DNA from 2 places in the Actinomadura sp. NTSP31 genome. Region 2 is predicted to be linked to the other one. Evidence: riboswitches for the same ligand, from Rfam matches in the RefSeq annotation. Region 2 holds a riboswitch; the other holds the start of a gene.
What was found. A riboswitch is a leader RNA that binds a small molecule or an ion and turns the genes downstream of it on or off. The one in region 2 is predicted to bind cobalamin.
Positions count from the first base shown of each region.

Region 1: it holds a riboswitch for cobalamin, as region 2 does, so the genes downstream of both, bluB (5,6-dimethylbenzimidazole synthase) here and ACA514_RS31900 (ribonucleoside-diphosphate reductase subunit alpha) in region 2, are expected to answer to the same signal.

Region 1 covers NZ_JBGNUT010000006.1:138,004-145,332, forward strand. The annotation lists gene ACA514_RS12495 (Lrp/AsnC family transcriptional regulator) at 1-82, shown strand, start outside; gene ACA514_RS12500 (ATP-binding protein) at 96-485, opposite strand; gene ACA514_RS12505 (helix-turn-helix domain-containing protein) at 671-1,519, shown strand; gene ACA514_RS12510 (DUF397 domain-containing protein) at 1,516-1,848, shown strand; gene ACA514_RS12515 (hypothetical protein) at 1,914-3,071, opposite strand; gene ACA514_RS12520 (RNA polymerase sigma factor) at 3,064-3,663, opposite strand; gene ACA514_RS12525 (hypothetical protein) at 3,776-4,408, opposite strand; gene bluB (5,6-dimethylbenzimidazole synthase) at 4,453-5,067, opposite strand; cobalamin riboswitch at 5,101-5,293, opposite strand; gene ACA514_RS12535 (DUF4260 family protein) at 5,321-5,740, opposite strand; gene ACA514_RS12540 (DUF4240 domain-containing protein) at 5,832-6,401, opposite strand; gene ACA514_RS12545 (hypothetical protein) at 6,548-7,329, shown strand, end outside.
Region 2 covers NZ_JBGNUT010000022.1:102,329-109,657, forward strand. The annotation lists gene ACA514_RS31865 (class I SAM-dependent methyltransferase) at 1-494, shown strand, start outside; gene ACA514_RS31870 (sigma-70 family RNA polymerase sigma factor) at 499-1,344, opposite strand; gene ACA514_RS31875 (FMN-dependent NADH-azoreductase) at 1,421-2,116, shown strand; gene ACA514_RS31880 (group II truncated hemoglobin) at 2,127-2,894, opposite strand; gene ACA514_RS31885 (copper resistance protein CopC) at 2,969-3,520, opposite strand; gene ACA514_RS31890 (YcnI family protein) at 3,517-4,230, opposite strand; gene ACA514_RS31895 (hypothetical protein) at 4,307-4,918, opposite strand; cobalamin riboswitch at 5,026-5,253, shown strand; gene ACA514_RS31900 (ribonucleoside-diphosphate reductase subunit alpha) at 5,347-7,329, shown strand, end outside.

The DNA of each region.
Region 1 (7,329 bases), on a different contig from region 2:
GTACGGCCCGGTCACCACGTCCCTCGTGCTTCGCGCCTATCCGCGGAAGCCGCTGACCGACGCCACGCCGTCAACGTCATGACCCGTGGCAAGCACTAGAGCTCGAACCAGACGGCGTGGCCCTGGCCGCGTGGCTCCGTGCCCCAGGCCTTCGCGATGGACGCGACGATCCGCAGGCCGCGGCCGGTGACGTCCAGCTCGGCCGCCTCGGCGACGTGCGGGACGGTCACCGCCCGCCCGTCATCGATGACCGCGATCCGGACGGCCCGCGCCGAGTAGGCCACCTCCACCCGGATCTGCCCGTCCCGCCCCGACTCGGTGTAGCGCAGCGCGTTCGTCAGCAGCTCGCTCATACACAGCGCCGCGTCGTCCAGGCACGGGTGCTCCCGGCCCAGTACGTCGCGCAGCCACCGCCGCGCGTGCCCCACCGCCCGGTCCATCCCCGGCAACAGAAGCGCGTCGAACCTCATGGTCGGCGCAGTCATCGCTCACTCCCTTCGCGTCGTTGTCGCGAAAAGGATGAGCGGGCAGGGACGTGACGAGCGATGCGTTCGCCGGCCTCGGCTCCAGGTCCTCGGGCAACAGTGCCTCAGTCACTTTTGACTCGGGCACTGTTGCCGCCTTGGTTGGAAACCTTCACGGTCACGCAAAGTCAAGGCATGATTACGCCATGGAGAACGCGCAGCGCCCGACCATGCGAAGCCGCAAGCTCGGCCAGCGCCTTCGCGCCATCCGTGAGGACCGAGGGCTCACCCTCCAGAAGGCCGCCCGCCTGCTCAACCGCACCCCGTCCTCGCTCAGCAAGCTCGAAACCGGCAAACGCGGCATCCGCCGCCCCGCCCTGGAGCACATGCTCGACCGCTACGAGATCGTCGACCTTGACGAGCGGCAAGTCCTCTACGACCTCGCCCGAGACTCCGGCAAGAAGGGCTGGTGGCTCCGCTACGAGGGAAAAATCTCCGCCTCGATGTTGGATTACATCTCGATCGAGGCGGAGGCTGTATCCAGCAGGACTTTTCAACTCCACCTAATTCCTGGACTCCTTCAGACTGAAGACTATGCTCGCGCGGTCATCGGCTCCACGATTTCCATGGGCGATCCCCATGACGTCGAGGGGCTCACTGAGCTGCGAATGCGCCGTCAGCAGATTCTCTACCGTGATGCGCCTCTTCGTTTCTGGGCCATCCTCGGCGAGGCGGCGCTCTATCAGCAGTTCGGGGGTGCTGAAGTGATGCGAGGGCAGCTTCGACGCCTGGTAGATGTGGCAGCCTTGCCGAATGTGACCTTACAGGTACTCCCGTTCGCTGCGGGTGCGCACCCTGGTCACAATGGTTCGTTCACTACCTTGGCGACTGAAGATTTGTCTGTTGTTCTTGTTGAGAATCAGACGGCGGGCTGGTATCTAGAAGATCTTGCGGATATCCGCTACCACGACATGGTCTTTGACCATCTGAGGGCGGCCGCGCTTGCGCCATCAGACTCCATAGCGATGATCCAGCGGCTAGTGTCGGCACCATGACCAGCAAGGAGTTTTGGTTCTCCCCTTGGCGGAAGAGCAGCCACAGCGGCGGTGGCGGTTCAGAGTGCGTGGAGGTCGCCGCCGTTTGGCGGAAGAGCAGCCACAGTGGCGGTGAAGGACAGGAGTGCGTCGAGGCCGCTGTGGCCTGGCGCAAGAGCAGTCGCAGTAGTGGCAGCGAGGGGCAGTGTGTTGAGGTGGCGGCGGTAGAGCGCCGGGTGGCGGTGCGGGACTCGAAGGATCCGGACGGGGCGGTGCTGGCCGTCGCGCCGTCCGGGTGGGCGTCCCTCCTCGCCGATGCCAAGGCCGGATCCTTCGACCTCGCTCGCTGACGCGGGTACCGGGGGACGAGTGCGCGAGCATCCGTTCCCCGGACGGTCGGGTGCGGTTCCGGTTGTCAGTTCATCGGGGGCTGCCAGTTCGGGTCGGTGATCGACTTCGGGAGCAGGCTGTCGCGGGGCGCGTTCGTCCATTCGGCGGTCTTGACGATCTCGAAGAACTGGCGGGTGCCGGGGCGCAGGCCCGCGTTCTTGGCGCCGGGGGTCACGATGATGCCCTGGCTGGCGGTGAGCCGTCCGGTCGCGGGGTCGATGAGGAGCTGCCACTCGATCGTGCCGTAGTCGCGGGTGGTCTGCCGCATCGCGACGCCCCGGCCCGGGTTTCCGGCGGCGTCCGTGCCGTTGATGGTCCTGACGTCGCGGAGTCCGGCGAGCATCCGGTAGGTCGCGATCCGCACCCGGTCGGTGACGACGCGGTCGACCAGCAGGATGGGGGCGGCCGTGAACAGGTAGAGGTCCGGGTCGCGCAACGGCGTGTGGTCGAACTTGGTCGCGTAGTTCAGGATCCACGCGCGCAGCCTGGACGGATTCGCGGGGAGCCGGCGCTCGTCGCGGGTGTCGAAGTCGAGTTCGGCGCCCTCCTGCTTGAACGGGCCGCGTTCTTCGTCGGGTCCGGGGAGGTGGAGGTCCTGTGCGTCGGGACGCAGATCCGCATCCCAGGCCTTCTCGTCGGCCGGCGTGACGGGGCGGACGTCGACGTCATCGCCGTCCCAGCTCGTCCCGGTCGTCGTCTGGTCTGTCCGGGGGAGCGTCCCGAACTCCTTCGCCGACTTGGCGCCGAGGCTGTAGGAGTCTCGCGTGAGTTGCACGGTGTAGTGGGCGCCGGGGTGAAAGGGAGATGACGCCACGACCGATTCGCCCACCACGCGGTGCACGTACCAAAGCCGTCCGTCGGAGGCGTGCTGTGTCTTCGCGTCCGCGGCGGAGAGCAGGAACGTGGACGCGGGGCCGTTCTGGTCGGCCAGCGGCTCGGGGTGGTAGAGCGGACGCGTCTCCCACCGGTAGGCCGTCCAGGAGACGCCGGCGAGGACGCAGGCGGTGGCGGCTGCGACGAGCGCCGTCATCCGCCTGGAGCGGGGGAGCGGCGCGACGCGGCGGCCCCGGGGGCGGGGCCCGGTGGCTTCGGCCAGCAGGCGGCGGCGGGCCGACCGGGTGGTCTCGGAGGACGGGGGCCGCTCCGCGACGTGCAGCTGATCGATGAGGCTCAGATCATCCACGGTCGTCCTCCTCGTGGCCCGATGCGTGCAGCGCCGCGCGGACCTGCCGGCGGGCGCGGCTCAGCCGCGAGCAGACCGTGCCGTAGGCGATCCCGAGGGCCTCGGCGACCTCCGGATAGCTGAGGTCGGCCAGCGCCACCAGGAGCAGGACGTCGCGGTCGCCGTGCCGCAGCCCGGCCAGGGCCGGGCTCAGGCCGAGGCTCGCTGCCGCCACCGCCGAGGTCACGCTGCTCTCGTGGCTCTCCACGGCGTCGGCGGTGTGCAGCCGCGCCATCGCCCGGTAGCGGCGCAGCTCGTCGCGGCGGTGACGGCTGATCAACCGGGTCGCGATGCCGTAAAGCCAGGGCCGCGCCGACGCGTGCGCCGTGTCGAACGCCGCGCGGCGCCGGAAGGCGATCAGGAAGGTCTCGGCCGCGATGTCGTCCGCGGCGTCCGCGCCGAGCCGCCGGTCCACGTAGCGGTGGATCTGCGCGTAGTGCCGGTCGAAGAGGTCCGCGAACCGTTCGGGGTTCCGCCGCGCCGCGGTGATGACGTCGGCGTCGGACGGCTCCGGGTCGGCGGATCTGCTCGTCTCAGAGGGGGCGCCCGTCACGGCTGGTCCCGCGGTGCTGGGGGAGTGGCCATGGGGGACCCTTCTGGCGGCGTGGAGGGTGGTCACGTCCTTGATTGCCCGGAACCGCCCCGTCCCTTCTCGCGGCGGCCGGTCAGGGGGCGGCGGGCGAGCGTCCGACGGCGTCCTGTGCGTGGACGGTCGTGAGCACCGTGCCGGCCAGCTCCGGTACGGACCGGCCGGTTCCCGTGTCGATGCGAGCGAGTCCCAGCCTGTCGACGGCGTCCAGCATGAGCGTCTGGTAGCGCTCGGTACGGGCGAGGAACCGGTCCATCAAGTGTCGTTCCTCGGGTGTGGCCTCCGCGTAGTGGCCCAATGCGTGTACGCGGGCGCGCAAGACGGCGGGGTCGGCGGTGAACCACACGGCGGCCGTGTGCGGGACGGCCAGTTCCGCGACGCGCGCCGGCCAGAGCGCCGACCCCTCCAGGACGAGTCCGCGGCCGGGCCCCGCCGCGTGATCCGTGACGATCTCCGCGATGCGGGGCCACAGCCTTTCGTAATGGTCGAGGACGGACCTGATCAGCTCATCGGTCGTGAGCGTCGCGTAATGGTCGGCGACGTGCGGTGGGACCTCGCGCTCCGGGGTCCGCCAGGGCCGTCCGGGGTGGCGCGCCAGGTAGTCCGTCGACCTGTGCTCGAATCCGAGCTCGTCCGCCACGGCGGCCGCGATGGTCGACTTTCCGGTGTTGGACGTCCCTCCGATCAGCACCACCCGTACTTCGCCCATGGCGGCGACCTTACTGTCCGGGGCCGACTATTCGGATGCCGCGTTCACCAGCGGTCGTGGTGGAGGGCGGCGTCCAGGGGACGGCGCCGGCGCCAGCCGTGCCGTTCGAGATCGGGGACGGTCTCCAGGTGCGTGACCGGGCCCAGGCACAACCAGGCGACAGGCCGGATGCCTTCCGGTATGCCGAGGAGGTTGCGCAGGTGCGGCTCCCGGTAGAACGACACCCAGCCGACGCCCAGGCCCTCGGCCGTGGCCGCCAGCCAGAGGTTCTGGATGGCCAGGCACACCGAGTACAGGCCCGCGTCGGCGATCGCGTGCCGTCCGAGCACCGCCGGACCGCCGCGCTCGGCGTCGTAGGTGACCACGACCGACAGGCTCGATTCGAGCACCCCGTCGATCTTGATGCGGGCGAAGCGTTCGGCGGCGTCGCCGGTGAGGTCGGCGGCGAAGGCGTCGCGCTCGGACTGGACGTGGTCGTGGAAGGCGCGCCGGACGTCCGGGTCGCGGACGACGACGAAGTCCCAGGGCTGTGAGAGGCCGACACTGGGGGCGGCATGCGCCGCCGTGAGGACCCGGTCGAGGACGTCCGCCGGGATCGGCGCCCCGGTGAACTCGCCGCGCACGTCGCGGCGGCGGTGGATGACGTCGTAGAGGTTCATGGGCAGGCTCCCGCTGCGGTCGGGCCGCCGGGACGGCGGCCGTCGGAGCGAGGCCGGTCTTCGGACTCCCGGATCGACGCCCGTCCGCCCGCCTTCCCGGCCTGGCGGCCAGTGGCCGCGCTCGCGCGCGTGGGCGGCAGCTCCCCGGTCACCGCGGCGGGCCCGTGCCGGATTCGCACCGGCTTCCCGATTCTCCCCGAGGGGCACCTCGCGTCAGTTCATGCCGCGAAGATCATACCGGTGGGGAGCCCGGTCAGCGGCGCTGGAAGCCGTCCTTGGTGCGCAGGCCGTAGCCGACGGCGCGGTCGATCGAGATGTGCGCGAGCCAGCCGCAGAGACCGGCGAAGATCGGGGCCCACGTGATCGGCGCGACGGTGTAGAGCGCCATCAGCGCGAGGGGGATCAGCGCGCGGTGCGCGGTGTTGTAGTAGGGGACGGCGCGCGCCGGAAGCTGCCCGCGTTCGACGGTGTGCGCGTCGCGCGCCCCGGCCAGGAACGTCAGGTCGGGCGCGATGAAGAACGCCACCGCGACCAGCGCCGCGAGCCAGCCGTGGTTGACGCCTTCGAGAACGGCGAACGCGCTCCAGAACAGCGCGTTCGCCGCCCAGGCGGCGCGGCGGGCGATGAGCGGGACGGAGTGCTTGCGGACGGTCGGGACGGTGACGCTGCTCATGGCCTGCGGCCCTCCTGCTCGGCTAATGGCGTTAGCTACAAGCTAAAGCTAATTCCATTAGCTGTCAAGCTACTGTTAGTTGAGGCCCCGCTCAGCGGAAGAGGGCGGCGAGGCGGGGGAGCCGCAGCCGGGTCTCGGCGTCGTCCTCGACGTCCCAGCCCTCGCCCGCCGGGCGCTCGGGCCGCCGCATCGCGTCCAGGGCCCGCTCGAACGCCGCGTCGAACGACGCCGTCTCGCCCAGAGCGCGCTCGTACGCCTCTTTGGCGGCGTAGTGGAGGCCCTCCGCGCCGATCCAGCCACGGCCCTCCCGGCCCATGCGCACCACCGTGGACACGCCGGCCAGAGAGTCGGGATCGCCGACCGCCCGGGTGAACACCTCGCGCCCCAGCAACGCGAGCCCGGCGCGGAAGTCCATGAAGCCGTCGTCGCCGCAGCCGCCCTCGATCAGGTAGGCGGCGTTCCAGAGCGGCCGCCGGTACGCCGAGTCGAGCAGCCGCGTCAGCAGGACGTCGAACGCGACGATCGCGGGGCCGTCCAGGCCGGACAGCCGGGCGGTCACGAGATCGACCAGCGGGTCGTCGGGTGAGTCGCGGTCGTCGGCGCGCTCGCCGGCCTCGGCCCGCGCGGCCCCGATCAACGCCCACCAGGCGTTCTCGTCCATCCAGTCCTCCACCCGTTCCGGCTCCGCTCTGCGCGACCAATCTCGCGCACGGGTCCGACACTCCGGGCCGCGGGACGGGACCGGCACGCGGCGGGCTTTCCGGAAACGTCTCGGCGGGAGTGCTCATTCACTAGGGTCCTGGGGCCATGTCCCATTGGAGCCAGCGCACGCAGATGCGGTTATGGATCGTCGCCGTCGCCATTACCGCAGAACCGATGGTGAGGGGCGTCGTCACCTCACTGTTCAGCGTGAGGAAGGGCGCACAGGGCTACCTCAGTGTCATCGCTTCCGATGCCTGCCAGGGATGGTCGCACCAGGCCGAACTCTGGTCAGTTCCGGGATACAGGCTTTTGCACGGCTGGCCGATCCTGGTCGTCCTTCCGGCCTTCCTCCTGTGGCTGGTGGTCCGGCGGCGGTTCGTCGGATGGGCGACGGCGGCGGTGCTCGCTTTCGTGACATTGGCCGAGCCGGCCCTCTTCGGCTACGACGTGGCGCGTTGGGGGGAGCAATGCGTTCGTTTGTGGTTGCCGATGGGCGGCTGGGGAGCCGCGCGCTGGGCGTACGGCGCGGTGCCCCTGGTCCTCATTCTCGTTTCGACCTATCGCCCCGGCTTTCGAGCGCCTCGCCCCGGTCCTCGGGCGCCTCGCCTGGTCGGCGGGACGCTCTTCGCCGGGCTCGTCCTCTGCGTCGCCGCCGACCAGGAGGCGCCGCCCCGCTACGCAGGGAGCGAGGCCGAATGCAGGCATGTCGAGCGCGCCAACATGTCAGGAACGGCGCCGTTCACGCAGGTCATGGCGGCATTATCGCAGCGTGAAAGGGAGATCGCCTTCCTCTGCTCCGTTCGTGGCTACCTCCTGGGGTACGGCGGCGGATTTCCGCGTGGCGACCGGCTCACCGACGGCGAGCAGATCGAGATCGGGCGGCGCGC
Region 2 (7,329 bases):
TCACGCGGGACGCCGGGCCGGTCGCCGACCTCGGCTGCGGGCCCGGGCACCTCACCGGCCACCTGCGCTCGCTCGGCTGCGACGCGTTCGGCGCGGACGTGTCCGGGGAGATGATCCGGATCGCCCGCGCGGCGCACCCGGGCGTCCGGTTCGACCAGGTCCCGATGACCGAGGTGGACGTGCCGGACGGCTCGCTCGGCGGCGTCCTGGCCTGGTACTCGATCATCCACACGCCGCCGGAGGAGGTGCCGGAGCTGCTCGCCGCGTTCCACCGGATGCTGGCGCCCGGCGGCCACCTCCTGCTCGGCTTCTTCACCTCCGACACCGCCGAGTGCGTCCCGTTCGACCACAGGGTGGCGCCCGCGCACCGCTGGCCCATCGACGCCGCCGCCGAACTGGTGGAGAAGGCCGGGTTCACCGAGATCGGGCGGCTCCGCCGCGAGCCCGCCGAGGGCGAGCGCCACCGCCAAGGCCACCTCCTCGCCCGCAAGTAGGCGCTCAACCGGGAACGGCGATCGAGACGCGGCGGAGGCGCGGCGGGTCGGCGATCACCGTGTAGCCGGCGACGCGGTCGCCCTCGACGGCGATCCGGAGGACGGCGGCGAGACGGCCCCGCGGTGCCACGACGGCGCCGATCGCGCCGTCGACCAGGGCGATGCGGGCGTTCCGGGCGCGCGCCGGGTTGGCGAGGGTCTCCCCGGCGATGCGGTGGGCGCCCCGGACCTCCGCCGCCGGCTCGGCCCGCCGGAACGCGTCCGGCGCCAGCACCGCGAGCAGCGCGTCCATGTCGCCGGACCGGGACGCGGCGAGGAACGCCTCCACCACCCGCCGCTGCCGCGCCAGGTCGGCGGCGGGCAGCGCGGGCGCCCCGTGCACGCGCTGCCGCGCGCGGCTCGCCAGCCTCTTCGTGGTCGCGGGCGTCCGCTCCACGATCCCGGCGATCTCCGCGAACGGCACGGCGAACAGGTCGTGCAGGACGAACGCGACGCGCTCGGCGGGCCCCAGCCGGTCCAGGACGACCAGCATCGCCAGCCCCACCGCGTCGGCGAGCAGCGCCTCCTCCTCGGGGTCGCGGCCGTCCGTCCGCTCGACTCCGGCGAGGCCGCCGAACTCCTCGCCCCGGCGCCGGCGCGCGCGGAGCATGTCGAGGCAGATCCGCCCGGCGATCGTGGTCAGCCAGCCCGGCACGTTGGCGACGTCCCCGGCGCCCGCGCGGGACGCCCGCAGCCACGTCTCCTGGACCGCGTCGTCCGCCTCGTCCAGCGATCCGAGCATGCGGTACGCGACCGCCCGCAGGTGGCCGCGGCACTCGTCGAACCGCTCGGCCAGCGCCTGCTCGTTCATCGGTCCCCTTTCGTCGTCGCGGGTCGTCATATCGGTGGGAACCAAGGACGACATCGGAACGAAGGGGCGCTCACTCATGCTATCGGCCCGTGACCAGGCCGCCTCGCTGCTGCACCTGGACTCCAGCCACTCCGGCGACTCGATCACCCGGCGGCTGTCCGCGCGGTTCGCGGAGGTCTGGAAGGGGCGGCACGGCGCGTCCGAACACCGGTACCGCGACCTCGTCGCCGAGCCGGTGCCGCCGATCTCCCCGGCCTATTGCGCGCTGGGACGCCGCGTGGAGCGGAACGGGTACGTACCGCCCGCAAAAGTGGACGCGCTCATCGAGAACGACGCCGAGGAACGGGAATGGGCGCTGACCCTCCCGCTGATCGAGCAGTTCCTGGACGCGGGCACCGTGCTGATCGGCGCGCCGATGTACAACTTCTCGATCCCCGCGTCGCTGAAGGCGTGGATCGACCGGGTCACCTTTCCCGGCGCGTACACCGACCCGGACACCGGGCATAGCCTGCTGCGCGGCACGCGGATCGTCGTCGTCACCGCGCGCGGCGGCGCCTACGGCCCCGGTGCGCCGCGCGCGGGCTTCGATTTCCAGGAGCCGTATCTGCGCGCCTACTTCGCCAATCTCGGCATCGCCGGCGGCGACGTGGAGTTCGTGAACGCCGAAATGGCGCTCGCCGATCTCGTCCCGCACCTGGCGCGCTTCAGCGAAATGGCGGCGGAGTCGCTCGCCGCGGCGCGGGAGGCCGTGACCGAACTGGCCTCCCGCTAGCGGCCGCGGATCACTTGGACGGGATGTACGGCGGGGCGACGCCCCAGCCCCAGTGCGGCATGGGCGCTTCGAGGGGCGGCGCCGCGCCGGGCTGGGAGTTGGCCAGCGCGATGCGGGTGCCCCACTCGATGTAGGACGCGAACGCGGCGCGGAACTCGGGGTCGGCGGGCAGGCCGACCTCGTCCGCCGCGTCCATGAGCAGGGTCACCCAGCGGCGGCGCTGCGGCTCGGTGATCGCCTTGCCGAGGTGCTGGCGGACCATGTGGTGGTAGCCGCCGCGCTCCCGGCTGTAGCGGTCGGGGCCGCGGAACACCTCGCTCAGCCAGGCCGCGACCCAGGTGGGGTGGTCCGGGGGCATGTGCTCGAACAGCGGGATGAGCAGCTCGTCCTTGAGGACCTTGTCGTAGAAGACCTTGGTGAGGTTCTCCAGCGCCTCCGTGCCGCCGGCCCAGTCGTACATCGTCGGGACGGAGGAGCCGGCGCCGCGTACGGGCGTCCGCTCGTAGTGCCGCATCTCCTCGATCTGCTGGACGTACGGCTTGATCTCGGCGAAGAAGGTGGGGAAGTGCTCTCCGGAGCGGAAGCTCTGCGAGTGGTCCTCGGCGGACGTCCAGCAGATCCGCAGGACGTAGCACTCGGGCTCGTCCACGCAGCGGGACAGTTCGTAGTCGACGCACTGCGGTGCGGCGGAGAGGGGGACGGCGGCGCGGGCGTAGGCGGCCTCGAACTCCTCCGCCTTCGCGTGGTCGATCCGGTAGCGGATGTACTCGACGATCATCGAACCCCCAAGGCGTGGGCTTCCGGTCGGGTCATCAATGTAATCCTGTAATCACCCGACCGGAAGCCCCATGATCATTTTTCCCCGGCGGCTCCCGACGAGCGCCGGTACCAGGCGAACCCGCCGCCCGCGACCACCACGACGGCGGCGATCAGGCCGATCCACAGCCAGCCGGACGAGCCGTCCGAGGCCCGCCCGGAGGCATTGGAAGCCGAGGCCGAGGCCGACGCCGAGGCCGCCGGTGCCGGTGCCGCGCCCGCCGATCCGGTGACGGTGAACTTGTACGTTCCGCTGATGGGGTGGCCGTCCGGCGACACCACGCGCCAGCCGACCGTGTAGACCCCGTTCGGCAGCGTGCCCTTCACCGCCTCGGTGACCTTGTTGTCCACCGCCTGCGGCGCGCCCGACTCGTGCCGCCCGCCCCTGGCGTCGGTGATCACCACCTGCGGCAGCTGCACCGGGTCCCCGTAGGTCAGGACGACCTGCGCGGGCGGCGCGACCGTCGCGCCCTGCCCCGGGCTGGCCCCGGTGAGCGAGGTGTGCGCGGAGGCGGGGGACGCGGTCAGGGCGAGCGCGGCGCCGGCGGCGGCGATCCCGGCGGCGGCGCGCCGGACGGCCCGGGTCACGCCCGGCTCCGCGCGCGGGCCAGGCCGTAGCCGCCGACCGCGATGCCGATCACCCCGACGCCGATGCCGACGCCGCCGAGCACGCGCGCGGTGCCGTCGTCGGAGCTCGCGTCGGCCTTGGCGGCGGGCTTCGACTGCGCGGTGAGGCCGGCGGTCGCGGTGCCGGTGGCGCCCTTCGGGGTGAGCTTCAGCGTGGGCGCCGGGTGCTCGGGCTCGTTCGAGCCGTCGCCCGGGTCCTGCTCCCACTTGACGACCTCGCCGTTGGAGTAGGTCTGGTCGGCCTTGAAGGTCATCGTGTCGGTGTCGGCCGGCAGCGGGCCGAGCGAGACGTCGAACTCCTCGAACTGGCCGGGCTCGATCTTCCCGCCGGACCAGGTGATCTGCGTGACGGCCTTGGTCAGCTCGCCGCCCTCGGTCTTGACCGGCGCCGGGAGCTTGGACTCCACGACCTTCGCCGTCCAGCCCGGGACGGGACGGACCGACACCGACGAGACCGGGTGGTCGGCGGGCAGGTTCACGACGAGCTTGGTGGTGTCGGCGTTGTCCTCCTCGTTCGGCACCCGGAACGAGATCTTGGCGTAGGAGCCCTGCTCGGCGGTCTTGGGGTTGACGGTGACGTGCGCGGACGCGGCGGTGGCGAGCGCGATGACGCCGAGGCCGGCCAGCGAGGCGACCGCGCCCAGCCGGCGGGCGTGGGAGAGGGAGGTCAAGACGGAACTCCGTTCGAGTCGTACGGATCGGGCCGGACACGCCGGGTTCGGCGTCCGGTGACGTACGGCGCTCCGCTCAGAGGTGAGCGAGCGCCCTCGAACGCGGCGGGGGTCCCCGCCGGACGACCTGGTGCCGGAGCGCACGTCCCGTGGCCATGGCACCGGCCGCCACCGGCACCACCGGGGTACGGACCGGACGCTCCGCGGGTTCGATGAGCAGCAGCGCGAGCAGCAGCCGGATCGGGCGGTCGGCGGCGGACGCCAGGCGCCGCGCGAGCGACCACGCGGCCCGCTCGCCGCGCCGCAGCCACCACGCCGCGACCACGGCGGCCGCGCAGTGCGCGAGCGTCATCGACGTGCCGGGGCCGTGCACCGGCATCGCCGCGCCGTGCCCGGCCTGGACGGCGGCCTCGCAGTGGCGCATGCCGTCGGTCGCGCCCGAGAACAGCGCGTGCAGCGCGAACTGCCCGCCGAGCAGCCCGCCCGTGATCGTCGGGAGGGACCGCTCGTGGCCCGCGAGCGCCAGCGTGACCGCCAGCACCGCGCCGAACCCGGCGAGCACCGCCCAGCCCGGTACCGGCTCGTGCGACGCCAGGGCATGGCCGAGGGTCGCCAACGACACGCAGACGGTCGCGAAGACGACCGCGCGCGCGGTGCGGAAGACCGGCTGCCGGGGACGCGGGGACATGACGGGGACATCGTCCCACCTCCGTCCGGCCGGCCGCATCCGACCCCGGAAACCGGCCCCGACGCGCCCTACATGTTGGGGTTGCGCAATGAGGATCAACAAGATGTAGGGTTCAACCCCGTGCTGGTTCGCCCCCGCCGCTCGCGGCGGGGGCGTCGCAAGAGGGAACCCGGTGAAAGTCCGGGACTGCCCCGCAGCGGTGAGCGGGAACGACCGCCGTCACAGGCACTGAACCGGGCGACCGGATCGGGAAGCGACGGCCAGTAGGTCGCGTCTCCGGCAGGAGGCGCGGGCGCCCGCGAGTCCGAAGACCTGCCATGCACGCCGTACGTCCGAGGCTTCGCGGGTGAGCCGGGGGACGGTGCGCGGCAGCATGCCGTCGCGCCCGTTCGCACGCCCTCGCGAGGCCGGCTCACGAGGGAGAGAACGTGACAGTCACCATGCGGGCTCCGGCGGAGGCGGCCACCACCGGGGGGATCGCCGCCGAGGTCGCGGCGGCCTGCGCCGGCATCGAGGGGACCGCGCCGGAACGGGTGCTCGGCGCGGTCCGGGGCGGCGCGGGCGCGAGCGCCGCCGGCCTGCGGGACCTGGCGACCCGGGAGGCCGCCGCGCTCGTCGCGGTGGAGCCGGGGTACTCCCGGGTCGCCGCGCGGCTGCTGGCCGCCGGTATCCGCGACGAGGCCGCCGAAGCCGGGGTCCGGACGTTCGCCGGGTCCGTCGCCGCCGCGCACGCCGAGGGCCTGCTGGCCGACGGCCCCGCCGCGTTCGTCGCCGCCAACGCCGCGGCCCTGGACGCCCTGATCGACGAGGACGCGGACGACCGGTTCGGGTACTTCGGCCTCCGCACCCTCTACGACCGCTACCTGCTGCGGCATCCGCGCACGCGGCTCGTCCTGGAGCGCCCGCAGCACTTCTTCCTGCGGGTCGCCGTGGGCCTGTCCGAGAATGTGGACGAGGCGGCGGAGCTGTACGGGCTGCTCAGCACGCTGTCGTACCTGCCCAGCTCGCCGACGCTGTTCAACTCCGCGGCCCGCCGCCCGCAGCTGTCGTCCTGCTTCCTGCTGGACTCGCCGCGCGACGAGCTGGAGGCGATCTACGAGCGGTACGGGCAGGTCGCGCGGCTCAGCAAGTACGCGGGCGGGATCGGGATCTCCTGGACGCGGGTCCGCTCGCGCGGATCGCTGATCCGGGGGACGAACGGGCACTCCAACGGGATCGTCCCGTGGCTGCGCACGCTCGACGCGTCCGTCGCCGCCGTCAACCAGGGCGGCCGCCGCAAGGGCGCCGCGTGCGTGTACCTGGAGCCGTGGCACGCCGACGTCGAGGAGTTCCTCGAACTGCGCGACAACACCGGCGAGGACGCGCGCCGCACCCACAACCTGAACCTGGCGAACTGGATCCCGGACGAGTTCATGCGCCGCGTCGAGGCCGACGGGACATGGTCGCTGTTCGACCCGAAGGAGGTCCCGGAGCTGACGGACCTGTGGGGCGACGCCTTCGACGCCGCGTACCGGGCGGCCGAAAAGGAGGGCCGGTACGTCCGGCAGGTCCCGGCCCGCAAGCTGTACGGGCGGATGCTGCGCACGTTGGCGGAGACCGGCAACGGGTGGATGACCTTCAAGGACGCCGCGAACCGGGCCTGCAACCAGACCGCCGAGCCGGGCCGGACCGTCCACCTGTCCAACCTGTGCACGGAGATCCTGGAGGTCACGGGCGACAGCGAGGCGGCCGTGTGCAACCTCGGGTCGGTGAACCTGGCCGCGCACGTCTCGCCGTCCGGGATGGACTGGGACCGGCTCCGCGCGACCGTCCGCACCGCCGTCCGGTTCCTGGACCGCACGATCGACCGCGGCTTCTATCCGACGCCCGAAGCGGAAACGGCCAACCGCAAATGGCGTCCCGTCGGCCTCGGGGTGATGGGGCTGGCGGACGTGTTCTTCACGCTGCGGTTGCCGTTCGACTCCGCCGAGGCGCGCGAGCTGTCGACCCTGATCGCCGAGGAGATCGCGCTCGCCGCCTACGCCGCGTCCGCCGATCTCGCGGAGGCCCACGGCCCGCTCCCGGCCTACGCCGAGACCCGCACCGCGCGCGGGCGGCTCCACCTCGACCACTTCCCGGACGCCGCGCCGACGCGTCCGGCCGAATGGGACGCTCTCCGCGCCCGGATCGCCGACGTCGGCCTGCGCAACTCGCTGCTCATCGCGATCGCGCCGACCGCCACGATCGCGTCCATCGCCGGCTGCTACGAGTGCATCGAGCCGCAGGTGTCCAACCTGTTCAAGCGCGAGACGCTGTCCGGCGAGTTCCTGCAGATCAACGGGTACCTCGTCGAGGACCTCAAGTCGCTCGGGCTGTGGAACGACGCCGTCCGCGAGGCGATCAAGCGCGCCAACGGCTCGATCCAGGGCCTG